2 linked regions of the Rhodopseudomonas palustris genome follow. The protein of the gene in region 1 interacts with the protein of each later gene in a pairwise test. Links are inferred from orthologs where the notes say so. Each region holds a gene or a part of one and is shown on either strand. Other genes may lie near its edges. The genes, in order: gyrA and gyrB.

The links.
Region 2: the proteins of gyrA (region 1) and gyrB interact in binary tests that used the Escherichia coli proteins (3 or more experiments, as listed by UniProt). The link is inferred for Rhodopseudomonas palustris from one-to-one orthologs.

What each region holds. Positions count from the first base shown.
Region 1 is NZ_CP041387.1:1,878,665-1,886,806, forward strand. The notes cover bases 4,467-7,803. They hold gyrA (DNA gyrase subunit A), read left to right. Parts: upstream 4,467-4,861; coding sequence 4,862-7,603; downstream 7,604-7,803. Other genes in these bases: hflX (GTPase HflX), read left to right, coding at 4,467-4,659; FLL57_RS08525 (hypothetical protein), read right to left, coding at 7,787-7,803. Outside these bases: FLL57_RS08495 (sensor histidine kinase NtrY-like), read left to right, coding at 1-567; FLL57_RS08500 (sigma-54-dependent transcriptional regulator), read left to right, coding at 584-1,951; FLL57_RS08505 (D-amino-acid transaminase), read left to right, coding at 1,991-2,848; RNA chaperone Hfq, read left to right, coding at 3,029-3,277; more of hflX, read left to right, coding at 3,289-4,466; more of FLL57_RS08525, read right to left, coding at 7,804-8,044. UniProt on the Escherichia coli protein: A type II topoisomerase that negatively supercoils closed circular double-stranded (ds) DNA in an ATP-dependent manner to maintain chromosomes in an underwound state.
Region 2 is NZ_CP041387.1:4,932,248-4,940,154, reverse strand. Bases 1,823-4,924 are described here. They hold gyrB (DNA topoisomerase (ATP-hydrolyzing) subunit B), read left to right. Parts: upstream 1,823-2,203; coding sequence 2,204-4,645; downstream 4,646-4,924. Other genes in these bases: recF (DNA replication/repair protein RecF), read left to right, coding at 1,823-1,987. Outside these bases: dnaN (DNA polymerase III subunit beta), read left to right, coding at 1-660; more of recF, read left to right, coding at 848-1,822; FLL57_RS22750 (methyl-accepting chemotaxis protein), read left to right, coding at 5,325-7,022; FLL57_RS22745 (HWE histidine kinase domain-containing protein), read right to left, coding at 7,077-7,907. UniProt on the Escherichia coli protein: DNA gyrase negatively supercoils closed circular double-stranded DNA in an ATP-dependent manner to maintain chromosomes in an underwound state.

The sequences.
Region 1 (8,142 bases):
CCGAAGCCGGTGATCGAAGGCGAGGACGTCGGCGATACGGTGCGGCAGGTGGTGTTCCTGATGCGGGTCGGTCATCCCGATGTGGACATCGATACCGAAATCAAGGGCGAACCGCTGCATGCGCGGTTCGACCGCCGCCTGATCTCGCAGGCCCTGACCAACATCATCAAGAACGCCACCGAGGCGATCGAAGCGGTGCCGGAAGACGAGCTCGGCAAGGGCAAGATCGAAGTGGTGGCGGCCCGAGACGGCGACGACGTCGTCATCGACATCATCGACAACGGCATTGGTCTGCCCAAAGAAAGCCGCTCGCGGCTGCTCGAACCCTACGTCACCACCCGCGAGAAGGGCACCGGCCTCGGCCTGGCGATCGTCGGACGGGTGTTGGTCGACCACGGTGGGGGCATCGAACTCAATGACGCATCCCATGTCCGTCCGGGCCAGCGCGGTGCGTGGATGCGCCTTCGATTTGCGATGTCGGGTCAGCCGGCGGCGCCTCCGGGCTCGGGTGAACCAAAACAGCAGGCCGACAACGAACCAAGGATAGCGGCTGCCAGCGGCAGCTAAAGCGACAGGCGCGACCATGGCGAATGACATTCTGATCGTCGACGATGAAGCGGACATCCGTGATCTCGTCGCCGGTATTCTCGAGGACGAAGGCTTTTCCACCCGCACCGCGCGCGACAGTGATTCGGCTCTCGCCGAGATCGCCAACCGGCGGCCGAACCTGATTTTCCTCGACATCTGGCTGCAGGGCAGCAAGCTCGACGGTCTGCAATTGCTGGAGCAGATCAAGAAGGATCACACCGACGTCCCGGTGGTGATGATCTCCGGCCACGGCAACATCGAAACCGCGGTCGCTGCGATCAAACGCGGCGCTTACGACTTCATCGAGAAGCCGTTCAAGTCCGACCGGCTGATTCTGGTGGCGACGCGGGCGCTGGAGACCTCGCGGCTGAAGCGCGAAGTGCGTGAATTGAAACAGCTCGCGCCGTCGGCATCGACCCTGGTCGGCCGCTCTGCCTGCATCAACCAGCTTCGTCAGACGATCGAGCGTGCCGCCAAGGCCAACAGCCGAATCCTGATCGTCGGCCCGTCCGGCGCCGGCAAGGAGCTCGCGGCGCGGACGCTGCACAATTCGTCGTCGCGCGCCGAGGGTCCGTTCGTGGTGATCAATGCCGCGGCGATCACCCCGGAGAAAATGGAAATCGAGCTGTTCGGCGTCGAGGCCAACGGCGAGCATTCGCGCAAGGCGGGCGCGCTGGAAGAAGCGCACGGCGGCACGCTGTTCATCGATGAAATCGCCGACATGCCGCGCGAGACCCAGAACAAGATTCTCCGCGTCCTGGTCGAGCAGACCTTCCAGCGCTGCGGCGGCACCACCCGGGTCAATGTCGACGTCCGCATCATCTCGTCGACCGCGCGCAACCTCGAAGAAGAGATCGTCGCCGGAAGGTTCCGCGAAGACCTGTATCACCGGCTGTCGGTGGTGCCGATCCGGGTGCCGCCGCTGTCGGAGCGGCGCGACGACATTCCGGAACTGATCGAGTACTTCATGGAGCAGATCTCGGCGGCGACCGGGCTGCCGCGCCGGCAGATCGGCCAGGACGCGATGGCGGTGCTGCAGTCGCATGTCTGGCCCGGCAATGTCCGCCAGCTCCGCAATAACGTCGAGCGCCTGATGATTCTGGCCGGCGGCGGACCGGATGCGGTGATCACCGCCGACATGCTGCCGCAGGATGTCGGCTCGATGGTGCCGACGATGCCGACCGGCAACAATGGCGAGCACATCATGGGTCTGCCGCTCCGCGAGGCCCGAGAGGCGTTCGAGCGCGATTATCTGATCGCGCAGATCAGCCGGTTCTCCGGCAACATCTCGCGCACCGCCGAGTTCGTCGGCATGGAGCGCTCGGCGCTGCACCGCAAGCTCAAGGCGCTCGGCGTCGGCTGAGCCTTTCTTCAATTCTCATCTCAGACCTGGATCCAATCGATGTCGCGCATCGCCTATGTCAACGGCCGTTATCTCGACATGCGCGAGGCGAGCGTGAACATCGAGGACCGCGGCTATCAGTTCGCCGACGGCGTCTATGAAGTCTCCGAAGTGCGTGACGGCAAACTGATCGACATGCCGCGACACTTGGCGCGGCTGCAGCGCTCGCTCGGCGAATTGCGGATCAGAGAGCCGATGCCGCTTTCCGCGCTGTCGGTGGTGATGCATGAAGTGGTGCGACGCAACCGGGTGAACCACGGCATCGTCTATCTGCAGGTCAGCCGCGGCGTGGCCCGGCGTGATCACGGCTTTCCGGCCGCCTCGGTGAAGCCCGCGGTGGTGGTGACCGCACGCAGCATCGATCCGGCCAAAGGGCAGGCCAACGCCGCCCGCGGCATCAAGGTGATCACGCTGCCGGAAAACCGCTGGCCGCGGGTCGATATCAAGTCGACGGCGCTGTTGCCGAACGTGCTCGCCAAGCAGGCGGCGCGCGAGGCGGGCGCCTATGAAGCCTGGTACGTCGACGGCGACGGCTTCGTCACCGAAGGCGCGTCGAGCAACGCCTGGATCGTCACCAAAGAGGGGCGGGTGGTGACCCGCTCGGCAGACAGCGGCATTCTTGCCGGCATCACCCGTGCCGTGCTGATCGACGCGCTCGAAGCGCTTCAGGTGCGTCTGGAAGAGCGGCCGTTCACGCCGGCCGAAGCGGCCGCAGCCGCAGAGGCGTTCGTCACCGCGTCCAGTCAGATCGTGATGCCGGTGGTGGCGATCGACGGACAGCCGATCGGTGACGGCAACCCCGGCGCATTGGCCAAACGTCTAAGAGAGCAGTTTCACCGTTTTGCGGTGTTTTCCTGAGCTTTGCGGATCGGGGCGTAGGCCGTCCGGGTTTTAGTTGCTTGCTTAAAAGCCATGCCTACCCTCTAATCGGATCGTCGGCTTCTGGAGGGGGATCTCGGAGGAGTCGGCAACCGGGGTGAAGCTCCGACAGAGAGCGCTCACCGGCAAGAAAAGACAAAACCAATTGCGGGATAAAAAATGGCGGCAGACCGCGCACAAAACCTTCAAGACACTTTCCTCAACCACGTACGCAAGACGAAGACTCCCCTGACGATCTTCCTGGTCAACGGGGTGAAGTTGCAGGGTATTGTCACCTGGTTCGATAATTTTTGCCTTTTGTTGCGGCGCGACGGTCATTCGCAGCTCGTCTACAAGCACGCGATCTCGACGATCATGCCGGGGGCGCCGATCCAGTTGTTCGAAAGCGGCGAGGACTCGCCAGCTTGAGGCGGGTCTGATTGGAACCCCGTGGCATTGACAGCGGCTCCGATCGTCCGCGATCGGGGCAGGGCGGAGAGACCGGACGGGTGATCGTCGTAGGTCCGTATCTACGTGCGCGCCGGGGCGATCCCGACGCGGCGGAGACGGCTGTCCGCGACAATGACGCGCGCCTCGACGAAGCCGCGGGCCTCGCCCGCGCCATCGACCTCGAAGTGGTCGAGGCGGTGCTCACCCCGATCAGCCAGATCCGTCCGGCGACTTATCTCGGCAAGGGCAAGGTCGAGGACATCGTCGGCCTGATCGCTGCGCACGGCGCAGACCTCGTGGTGATGGATTGCGCGCTGTCGCCGATCCAGCAGCGCAACCTGGAGAAGGCCTGGAACGCCAAGGTGCTCGACCGCACCGGTCTGATCCTGGAGATCTTCGGCCGCCGCGCCAAGACTCGCGAAGGCACGCTGCAGGTCGAACTGGCGCATCTCAATTATCAGCGCTCGCGCCTGGTGCGATCCTGGACCCACCTCGAGCGCCAGCGCGGCGGCTTTGGATTCATGGGCGGTCCGGGCGAAACCCAGATCGAAGCCGACCGCCGGCTGATCGGCGAGCGTATCACCAAGCTCGAAGCCGAGCTGAAGAAGGTGCAGGCGACGCGCCGGCTGCATCGCGCCGGGCGGCAGCGCGTGCCGTATCGCGTGGTGGCGCTGGTCGGCTACACCAATGCCGGCAAGTCGACGCTGTTCAACCGGTTGACGCGCGCCGACGTCCAGGCCGCCGACATGCTGTTCGCAACGCTCGACCCGACGCTGCGCGCGATCCAGTTGCCGCATGGCGGCAAGGCGATGCTGTCCGACACCGTCGGCTTCATCTCCAATCTGCCGACACAGCTCGTCGCCGCATTCCGCGCGACGCTGGAAGAGGTGCTGGAAGCCGACCTGATCCTGCACGTCCGCGACATCAGCCACGAAGACGCCGAGGCGCAGCAGAGCGATGTCGACAATGTGCTGCGCCAGCTCGGCGTCGATGCTGCGAGTGGACGTATTCTCGAAGTCTGGAACAAGATCGACCGGTTCGAGCCGGAGCAGCGCGACGAGCTGAAGAACATCGCGGCGCGCCGGCCCGAGGATCATCCGTGCCTGCTGGTCTCGGCTGTCAGCGGCGAGGGCGTCGATGACCTTCTGCTGGCGATCGAGCAGCGTCTGGCGGCCACCCGTACCGTGCTCGATCTGTCGGTCGACGCCGCCGACGGCGCCGGCGTGAGCTGGCTGCATCGCAACGCCGAGGTGCTGGCCAAGGATCTCGTCGACGGCCGCTACGTCATGACGGTGCGGGTCGAGGACAACAAACGCGACATCGTGGTCGAGCGCTTCGGGGCGGTGCCGCGACCCGATTGAGGGCGCGAATCGGCTCTTTCCGAGCGCGCCGCCGTCGCCGATTCCGGCGCCCCGGCGAACGGCGTTTCGAGCGCGCCGGAAACATCCCGTAAGTGTTTGGGAATACGAATAGAAAAACCTTCGGAAACGGCGCCCGAAAGGGTGGTTTGCAACACCCCAATACGTTATACGAATCCGATCAGATTCTGACCGGAATTCACCCTTGTCCGACAAAGACGACGAGAAGCCCGGGGAGCCGCTGGCGCCCTCGGATATTCGCCCCGTATCCATTCTCGACGAGATGAAGCGCAGCTATCTCGATTACGCGATGAGCGTGATCGTGGCGCGGGCGCTGCCGGATGCGCGCGACGGGTTGAAGCCGGTGCATCGCCGCATCCTCTACGGCATGTACGAGAACGGCTTCGAATGGAACAAGCCGTATCGCAAGTCGGCCCGCACCGTCGGCGACGTCATCGGTAAGTATCACCCGCACGGCGACCAGTCGGTGTACGACGCGCTGGTCCGCATGGCGCAGGACTTCTCGATGCGGGTGCCGCTGATCGACGGTCAGGGCAATTTCGGCTCGGTCGACGGCGATATGCCGGCGGCGATGCGATACACCGAATCCCGTCTGACCAAGATCGCGCAGACGCTGCTCGACGACATCGACAAGGACACCGTCGACTTCCAGCCGAACTACGACAATTCGGAACGGGAGCCGCAGGTTCTTCCTGCCAAGTTCCCGAACCTTCTGGTCAACGGAGCCGGCGGCATCGCGGTCGGCATGGCGACCAACATCCCGCCGCACAATCTCGGCGAGGTGATCGACGCCTGTGTCGCGCTGATCGACGACCCGGCGCTGACGATCGACGATCTCAACAAGATCGTGCCGGGGCCGGACTTCCCGACCGGCGGCATCATTCTCGGCCGCGCCGGCATTCGCGCCGCCTATCAGACCGGCCGCGGCTCGATCGTGATGCGCGGCAAGGTCGAGATCGAGACCGTTCGCAAGGACCGCGAAGCGATCATCGTCAGTGAAATTCCGTACCAGGTGAACAAGGCGACGATGGTCGAGCGCATCGCCGAACTGGTGCGCGAGAAGAAGATCGAAGGTATCAGCGATCTGCGCGACGAGAGCGATCGCGACGGTTTCCGCGTGGTGATCGAGCTGCGCCGCGACGCGGTGCCGGAAGTGGTGCTCAACCAGCTCTACAAGTTCACGCCGCTGCAGACCAATTTCGGCGCCAACATGGTGGCGCTGGAAGGCGGCCGGCCGCAGCTGATGAACCTGAAGGATCTGCTGCAGGTCTTCGTCGCGTTCCGCGAGCAGGTCGTCACCCGCCGCACCAAATTCCTGCTCAACAAGGCGCGCGACCGCGCCCACATCCTGGTCGGCCTCGCGATCGCGGTGGCGAATATCGACGAGATCATTCGCGTGATCCGTCATTCGCCCGATCCGAACACGGCGCGCGAGACCCTGATGTCGCGCGACTGGCCGGCGGCCGACGTCGCGGCGATGATCACGCTGATCGACGATCCGCGCCACAAGCTCAATCCGGACGGCACCGCGCGGCTGTCGTTCGAGCAGGCCAAAGCCATCCTCGATCTGCGACTGCAGCGCCTGACCGCGCTGGGACGCGAAGAAATTTCCGACGAACTCGACAAGCTCGCGGTGGAAATCGCCGACTATCTGGAGATCCTGCGCTCGCGCGCCCGGGTGCAGACGATCGTCAAGGACGAGCTCGGCGAGGTCAGGGCCGAATTCGCGACGCCGCGCCGGACCGTGATCGTCGAGCAGGAAGGCGAGGTCGAAGACGAAGACCTGATCCAGCGCGAGGACATGGTGGTGACCGTGTCGCACGCCGGCTACGTCAAGCGGGTGCCGCTGTCGACCTACCGGGCGCAGCGCCGCGGAGGCAAGGGCCGCTCCGGCATGGCGACCCGCGAGGAGGATTTCGTCTCGCGGCTGTTCGTCGCCTCGACCCACACGCCGGTGCTGTTCTTCTCGTCGCGCGGCCAGGTCTACAAGGAGAAGGTCTGGCGGCTGCCGCTGGCGCCGCCGAACGGCCGCGGCAAGGCGCTGATCAACATCCTGCCGCTGGAGCAGGGCGAGCGCATCACCACGATCATGCCGCTGCCGGAGGACGAAGCCTCGTGGAGCGAACTCGACGTGATGTTCGCCACCACCGGCGGCAATGTCCGCCGCAACAAGCTGTCGGACTTCGTCGATGTCCGCCGCTCCGGCATCATCGCGATGAAGCTCGACGACGGCGAGGCGATCGTCGACGTCCAGATCTGCACCGAGCGCGACGACGTGCTGCTGACCGCCGCCGGTGGCCAGTGCATCCGCTTCCCTGTGCCCGATGTGCGCGTGTTCAGCGGCCGCACCTCGATGGGCGTGCGCGGCATCGCGCTGTCGTCCGGCGACAAGGTGATCTCGCTCAGCATCCTGCGCCACTTCGAGGCGACGCCGGCGGAACGCTCGACCTATCTGAAGCAGTCCGGCGCGATCCGCCGCGCCGCGACCGGCGAGGAGAGCGAGCCGATCGAGATGCCGGAGGCCGAAGCCGAGGAGGGCGATACGTCCGCGGCGCTGTCGCAGGAGCGCTACGCCGAGATGTCGGCGTCCGAGCAGTTCGTGCTGACGATCTCGGAGAACGGCTACGGCAAGCGGACCTCGTCGTTCGAGTACCGCACCACCGGGCGCGGCGGCAAAGGCATCGTGGCGATGTCGGTCAACGGCCGCAACGGCAAGCTGGTGGCGTCGTTCCCGGTGGAGGATTCCGACCAGATCATGCTGGTCACCGACAACGGCCAGCTGATCCGCTGTCCGGTCGAAGGCATCCGCGTCGCCGGCCGCTCCACCCAGGGCGTGATCGTGTTCAACACCGCCGACGACGAGAAGGTGGTGTCGGTCGAGCGCATCCCGGAGACCGACGACGGCGACAACGGCAACGGCGGCTAAAGCCGCCGCTCAAGTAGAGGCGGCGGTTCCGTTCGCCGCCTCGGCGCCACTCTGGGCGCATCAGCAAGCTTGACGATCGCCGGAATCGAAAGACCCCCGAGGGGGCAACTCGGGGGTCTTCGGTACAGAGCGCCCTTGGAGGGAAGCGCTTTGCGAAACTAGCGTGGGGATAACGCCAAAACCTTAATGTCGTTCCGCCGTCACCAGCCGCGCCTGACCGATCGGGGCGTGACCGGAACGGACGTTGCGGAGACAAGCCGGCTCGAAGTTCGGCCAGGCTTGCTCGGAGCAGGCAGTGCCGAGAGGACGGATGTCGAGCCGGTCACCCTTGGCCAGCGCCTGCGGAACGCTGGCTTCGACCTGCGGGGCGAAGCCCGGAAGAATGGTGACTGCCGCGGCAGCAAAGGCGGCGATCGCGATCACGGAAAGAGCCTTGATCATGACGGTGTCCCCTGTCGTCTCGATGGTCCGGCCGTTTCGGCCTGGAGTGCTTTGTCGCTTCCCGATGAGGCCGGTTTACCCAGCGCTGGTTTCAGAAC
Region 2 (7,907 bases), 3.1 Mb from region 1 along the record:
TACTATCTCAACGGCATCTATCTGCACACGGCCGGCAGCTCCGGCGCCGCGAGTTTGCGCGCGGTCGCCACCGACGGACACCGTCTGGCGCAGCTCGACCTGACGTTGCCGAGCGGTGCCGACGGCATGCCCGGCGTGATCGTGCCGCGCAAGACCGTGGGCGAGGTGCAGCGGCTGATCGAGGACACCGAGGCCGAGATCGGGATCGAGTTGTCGACCGGCAAGATCCGCTTCACGCTCGGAAATGTCGTGCTGACCTCCAAGCTGATCGACGGCACGTTTCCGGACTACGGCCGGGTGATTCCGCAGAACAACGACAAGGAACTCCTGGTCGACAAGAAGGACTTCGAGGCCGCGGTCGACCGCGTCTCGACGATCTCTTCCGAACGCGGCCGCGCGGTGAAACTGGCGCTGTCCGCCGGCAAGCTGGTGCTGTCGGTGACCAATCCGGATTCCGGCAGCGCGACCGAAGAACTCGAGGTCGAATACGCCTCCGACCCGCTCGATATCGGCTTCAATTCACGTTATCTGCTCGACATCGCCGCGCAGATCGAGGGCGAGGTCGCGGTGCTGAGGCTCGCCGACCCTGGCTCGCCGACCCTGATCCAGGATCGCGATTCCAAGAGCGCCCTGTACGTCCTGATGCCGATGCGGGTGTAAGTCGAGGCGCCTCAATAGCACCATCGTCATCGCCCGGCTTGACCGGGCGACCCAGTATTCCAGAGCGTCATTCCAGAGCGTCTTGGGTACCAGCGAACGCTCTGGGATGCTGGACCCTCCGCTTTCGCGGAGGGTGACTGCAGTGCCAGTTGCAGTCCCTTGCAACTCCCCCAAAGCAAGCTATTGCATGATCGCCGCCCGCATCACACGCCTGACGCTGACGCATTTTCGGAACTATCGCTCCGCGTCGCTGACCACGACCGCCGACCAAGTGGTGCTGGTCGGGCCGAACGGGGCCGGCAAGACCAATTGCCTCGAGGCGGTCTCGTTGCTGGCGCCGGGCCGCGGTCTGCGCCGCGCCAGGCTGGAGGACATCGCCGGTCACGAAGGCGACGGCTCCTGGGCGGTGTCGGCCGAGGTCGAAGGCGCGCTCGGGCTGGCGACGCTCGGCACCGGGATCGAGCCGCCGCGCGGCGATGTCGCCACGACCCGGCGATGCCGGATTGACCGCGAACCGGTCGGCTCGGCGGCGGCGTTCGGCGATCATCTGCGGATGGTGTGGCTGACGCCGTCGATGGACGGACTGTTCATGGGCGCCGCGTCGGAACGCAGGCGCTTCTTCGATCGCCTGGTGCTGGCGATCGACAGCGGACATTCGGCCCGCGTCTCCGCCCTCGATCGCAGCCTGCGGTCGCGCAATCGCCTGCTGGAAGACATCCGCAACGCGGATTCACATTGGCTCGACGCGATCGAGCGCGAAACCGCGGAATTGGCGATCGCAGTCGCGGCACAGCGCGGGCAGACCGCGACCAAGCTGGCCGCCATGATCGATGCCCGCGGCGCCACCTCGGCGTTCCCGTCCGCCAGGATCATACTGGACGGCTGGATGGAGAGTGCGCTGGCGTCAGAACCGGCAACCGTCGTCGAGGACCGCTACCGCGCCGTGCTGCGCGACAACCGCAGCCGCGACGCCGCCGCCGGCCGAACGCTCGACGGCCCGCACCTGACCGACCTCGAGGTGATCTACGCGCCGAAGGCGATGCCGGCGCGCGAGGCTTCGACCGGCGAACAGAAGGCACTCCTGATCGGGCTGGTGCTGGCACACGCCCAGCTCGTCGCCGAGACCACCTCGATCACGCCGCTGCTGCTGCTCGACGAGGTGGTGGCGCATCTCGACCCCGGCCGCCGCGCCGCTCTGTTCGGCGAACTGAGCCGGCTCGGCGCGCAGGTCTGGATGACCGGGGCCGACCCTTTGGCGTTCGCGGAGATCGGTCCGGCGGCAGCAATTTTCGACGTCGACAACGGCCGAATCAGCGCTCGCGGATAGGCCGCCGGGCAGGGCAGAATCGACCGCATCGCCGATCTTCACTGCAGCCGCCGAACCTGCCCTCGCGAGCCTTGCGAGCGCGGCCAAAATCTCTATCTATTCAACAGCTTGAACACCACGACTTTGCGCTGGTGACGCCCCTGCTTTCATGGCACAAAAGAGCGCTTCGCTGCGAATGGCGCACGCCGATTCGATCGCAATTCTGAAGGTCCCTGCATGACTGAACCTGCCCGGCAGCCCTCTGCCGAATCCGTGCATCCTGCGCCGGCCGAATATGGCGCGGAATCGATCCGGGTGCTGAAGGGTCTCGATGCCGTCCGCAAACGGCCGGGCATGTATATCGGCGACACCGACGACGGCAGCGGCCTGCACCACATGGTGTACGAAGTCGTCGATAACGCCATCGACGAAGCGCTGGCGGGGCACGCCAGCGCGGTCGAAGTGATCCTCAACGCCGACGGCTCGGTGACGGTGCGCGACGACGGCCGCGGCATCCCGGTCGACATCCACAAGGGCGAAGGCATCTCGGCGGCCGAGGTCATCATGACCCAGCTCCACGCCGGCGGAAAATTCGACCAGAACTCCTACAAGGTGTCGGGTGGTCTGCACGGCGTCGGCGTCTCGGTGGTCAACGCGCTGTCGAGCAAGCTGATCCTGCGCGTCTGGCGGGACGGCAAGGAGCACTACATCGAATTCGCCCATGGCGACGCAGTGGCGCCGCTCAGCGTGGTGGGCGACGCGGGCGGACGGCGCGGCACCGAGGTGACATTCTACGCCTCGTCCGAGACCTTCACCAACGTCGAATACGACTTCGCCACGCTGGAGCACCGGCTGCGCGAACTGGCCTTCCTCAATTCCGGCGTCAACATTCTGCTGTCCGACCTGCGCCACGCAGTCGAGAAGCGCGAAGAGATGCGCTACGAGGGCGGCGTCACCGAGTTCGTCAAATATCTCGATCGCAACAAGAAGCCGATCGTGCCGACGCCGATCGTCGTCGCGGCCGACCTCAACGGCATCGCGGTCGAAGCCGCACTGTGGTGGAACGACACGTATCATGAGAACGTGCTGTGCTTCACCAACAACATCCCGCAGCGCGACGGCGGTACGCATCTGGCCGGCTTCCGCGCCGCGCTGACGCGGCAGCTCACCGGCTACGCCGACAACAACGCCAAGAAGGAAAAGGTGGCGCTGACCGGCGACGATTGCCGCGAGGGACTGACCGCGGTGCTGTCGGTGAAAGTGCCGGACCCGAAATTCTCGTCGCAGACCAAGGACAAGCTGGTGTCCTCGGAAGTGCGTCCGGTGGTCGAGAACGTGCTCAACGAAGCGCTCGCCGCGTGGTTCGAGGAGCATCCGAGCGAGGCCAAGACCATCGTCGGCAAGGTGATCGAAGCCGCAGCGGCCCGCGAAGCCGCGCGAAAAGCGCGCGAGCTGACGCGGCGCAAGGGCGCGCTCGACATCGCCTCGCTGCCCGGCAAGCTCGCCGACTGCCAGGAGCGCGATCCATCGAAATCGGAACTGTTCATCGTCGAGGGCGACTCGGCCGGCGGCTCCGCCAAGCAGGGTCGCAACCGCGAATTCCAGGCCGTTCTGCCGCTACGCGGCAAGATCCTCAACGTCGAACGCGCGCGCTTCGACAAGATGCTGAGCTCGGAGCAGATCGGCACACTGATCACCGCGCTCGGCACCGGCATCGGCCGCGACGATTTCGACATCGGCAAGCTGCGCTATCACAAGATCATCCTGATGACCGACGCCGACGTCGACGGCGCGCATATTCGCACCCTGCTGCTGACGTTCTTCTTCCGGCAGATGCCGGCGCTGATCGAGGGCGGCTATCTCTACATCGCACAGCCGCCGCTCTACAAAGTCACCCGCGGCAAGTCCGAGCAGTATCTGAAGGACGAGCGCGCGCTCGAGGACTATCTGATCGCCACCGGGTTGGACGACTGCGTGTTCAAGCTGGCCACCGGCGAGGAGCGCGGTCGCCGCGACCTGCTGAAGCTGGTCGAGGACGCGCGCGCGATCCGCAGCACACTCAACAATCTGCACAGCCGCTACAATCGTAGCGTGGTCGAGCAGGCCGCGATCGCCGGCGTGCTCAGCCCGCGCGTCACCGCCGACATCGCCACCGCCAACGAGGCGGCCGCCTATATCGCGCGCCGGCTCGACGCGTTGGCTGACGAAGTCGAACGCGGTTGGATCGGCCGCTTCACCGAAGGCGAGGGCTTCGCGTTCGAACGCACCGTGCGCGGCGTCAAGGAAGTCGCGGCGATCGACGACGCGCTGCTCGGCTCCGCCGACGCCCGGAAGCTCGACGAATATGCGGCGGTGCTGCAGGAAGTCTATCCGCGCCCCGGCGTACTTCGTCGCAAGGATGCCGAAACCGCAATCCACGGCCCGATCAGCCTGTTCGAGGCGGTGACCGACGCCGGCCGCAAGGGCGTGGCGCTGCAACGCTACAAAGGCCTCGGCGAGATGAATCCCGGTCAGCTCTGGGAGACCACGCTCGACACCAACGCCCGCTCGCTGCTGCAGGTCAAAGTGCGCGAAGTCGACGAGGCCGACGACATTTTCACCAAGCTGATGGGCGACGTCGTCGAACCGCGCCGTGAATTCATTCAGGAGAATTCGTTGCACGCGACAGTAGACGTGTAGCGGCAGGCTTCCAGACGCACGACCTGCGGCGCAAGGTTCAAACGGCCTTTCGAACGATCTGAGAGACGCCATCAATTTGCATGGCTCCGCCAAACAGTCGCTGCGGCCGGCGCATGGCTCGACTTCGCACTCCCCCAGGGTTTGCGGGCAGGCCCCGACCGATCAGCCGGCAAGGCACTGACGGCTCGCGATGTCCCGAGTGGGCTGCGTCGCACGGCGAGCCGCACTCACGCCCGCGGCAATATTGCTCACCTCGCTATTCTACCAGGCGCTGGAGCCCGGCCGCTCGATGCGCCACGCCATCAAAATGCGATTGCATACTAATCCAACACGGCCATCGGTGGCCGGTTCACCTATTCTTGTCGTCAGCCCCTTGAATCCAAGCGCTTTCTGCGGCTCGGCAGAGGCACGCCCGCGAAGCCCGAACAGCTCGACGCTCCCGTTACAGTTGCGGATTAGGCCGATCAACTCGCGCGGAAGCTGAAATCTAACTAATCGTGCCCATCGGATTTCTATATTCGGTGAAACGAATGTTTCAGATTTGTGAAGCCATCTGCGCATGTCGCTGCGCAAACGCGACGGTCGGCAAGAGCCCGGCTAACCAACGAGAACATCGCCTGAGATCGCCCGACGCTGCGCCCGCACGGACGCTGCGCGACCGGGCGTGCAAGGAGACATCATGAAGTCCACGCACGGAACGCATAGCTGGTCGCTCGGTCTCGTTCCCCGCATTATCCTGCTTTCGGTTTTCGGCGTGCTGCTGCTCGGCGTCACCGTCACCGCCGTCGCCTGGAAGGTGCTCGCCGACGCCGCCACCGACGCGGCTCGGGAGCGCGTCGAGACCAACATCCGCGTCGCTTGGGACACCGTGAAGGCGAACGGCAGCGCATTCAGCCGTGCCGACAACAAGCTCACGGTGGGGAATCGCGTGCTCAACGACGACTTCGCCACCGTCGACAAGATCAAATCCCTGGTGGGGGGTACCGCAACGATCTTCATGAACGATCAGCGGGTCGCGACCAATGTGATGAAGCCGGACGGCACGCGTGCCGTCGGGACCAGACTCGCCCCGGGCCCTGCCTACACCACGGTGCTCGAGAACAGGCAGCCGTTCCGCGGCGAGGTGGCGATCCTGGGTGAGCCGTACATGACGGCCTACGATCCGATCGTCGACGCCGGGGGCAACGTGATCGGCATTCTCTACGTCGGCATCAAGAAGGCGGACTTCGAAGCGGCGGCCTATCAGACTCTGTGGACGATCGCAGCGGCGACGCTGGCGGTCGCGCTCCTGGCGGTGCTCGCCAGTTTCGCGGTGGTGCGCGGGACGATCGCGCGTCCACTGCGCGCTGCGATCGCGACGATGCAGCGCCTCGCCGCAGGTGACCTGGCCACCGAAACGCCGCAGCCGCATCGTCAGGACGAGATCGGCGAGATCCTCAAGGCGCTGGCGGTGTTCAAGGAACATGGCCTGGAGGTCGAGCGGCTGAGGTGCGAACAGGAAAAGGCGAAAGCCCGCGCGGAGATGGAGCGCAGGACCGAGATGATGCGACTTGCCACCGAGTTCGAGGGGGCGGTCGGCGAGATCGTCGGGACGGTGTCGTCGTCGGCCAACGAACTGGAGGCTTCCGCCGGCTCTCTGACAGGCACCGCAACGCGATCGCGCCAGCTTGCGATGGCGGTGTCTTCGGCCGCGGAAGAAGCGTCGACCAACGTTCAGTCGGTCGCTTCGGCGACCGAGGAGATGGCATCCTCCGTCAACGAGATCAGCCGACAAGTTCAGGAATCCGCACGAATCGCCCAGGAGGCGGTCGAGCAGGCCCATCTCACGAACGACCGCGTTGCAGACCTGTCAAAGGCTGCGGCACGTATCGGCGACGTCGTCGAACTGATCAATACGATCGCCGGCCAGACCAATCTGCTGGCGCTCAACGCCACGATCGAGGCGGCGAGAGCCGGCGACGCCGGCCGCGGCTTTGCGGTCGTCGCATCCGAGGTCAAGGCGCTCGCCGAGCAGACGGCCCGGGCCACCGGCGAGATCGGTCAGCAGATTTCCGGCATTCAGACCGCGACTGACGAATCGGTGGCGGCGATCCGGGACATCAGCGGCACGATCGGACGGATGGCCGAGATCGCATCCACGATCGCATCGGCCGTCGAAGAGCAAGGCGCCGCTACGCAGGAGATCGCCCGCAACGTGCAGATGGCGGCGCACGGCACCACTCAGGTCAGTTCGAACATCGGCCACGTCCGCGACGGCGCCGAAGAAACTGGTGAGGCGTCGAACGAGGTTTTGTCCGCAGCGAAATCGCTGTCGCAGGACAGTGACAGGCTCAAAACCGAAGTGACGAGATTTCTGGAGACGGTCAGGGCCGCCTGATCGTCCGGGAAACCACGGCGCTTCGCAGTCGCGCGGTTGCCCGCGGATCATCGCTTACTTCGGCACCGCGATCCGACAGACCACGCCGTCCGAACGGAATTCCAGCGCGGCGCCACCGCTGCCGAGGCTGCGCGAGATCAGCGTCTGGCCAAAACCGGAGGTTTGCGGCGGCGTGACCGGCGGGCCATCGTGCTCCTGCCATTCGATCGTGAGCGCATCGTCGCCAGCGGCAACCTGCCGCACCGAGATCCTGCCCGACGGCACCGACAGCGCGCCGTATTTGACGGCGTTGGTGGTCAGTTCGTGAAACACCAGACCGAGCGACACCGCGGTCTTGGCTTCGACCGCAATGTCGAGCCCGTCGGTGACGATGCGGCCACTGGACAGCGAGGCGAACGGTGCCAGTTCGGCGGCGAGCACGTCACGGATCTGCAGGCTCTGCCATGAGGCGTTCGACAGCAGCGTATGGGTCGCAGCCAGCGCCTGGATCCGTCCGGTGAACGACTTCTGGAAATCCTCGATGGTTCGCTCGTGCACGGCGGTGCGGGCGCAGATCGCCATCACCATGGTCAGCGTGTTCTTGACCCGATGGTCGAGCTCCCCCATCAGCAGCGCCTGATGACGCTCGGCAGCCTTGCGCTGCGACAGGTCGACCAGCGTGACGACGCAGCCCTGGGTGCGTTCGCCAGAGACCAGCAACGGCGCCGCGCTGATCATCACGTCGGTGATGGCGGCGGACGGGGTGCGCACCGCCGCTTCCAACCCCTGCACCGGAAGCCCGGCGGTCGCCATCGCGACGATGTCGTCGCTGCTCATCAGCTCGGACGCTTCCGGAAAGCTCAGCGCAATCGCCTCGGCAAAGGTCTTGCCGACCGGCGCTTCGGC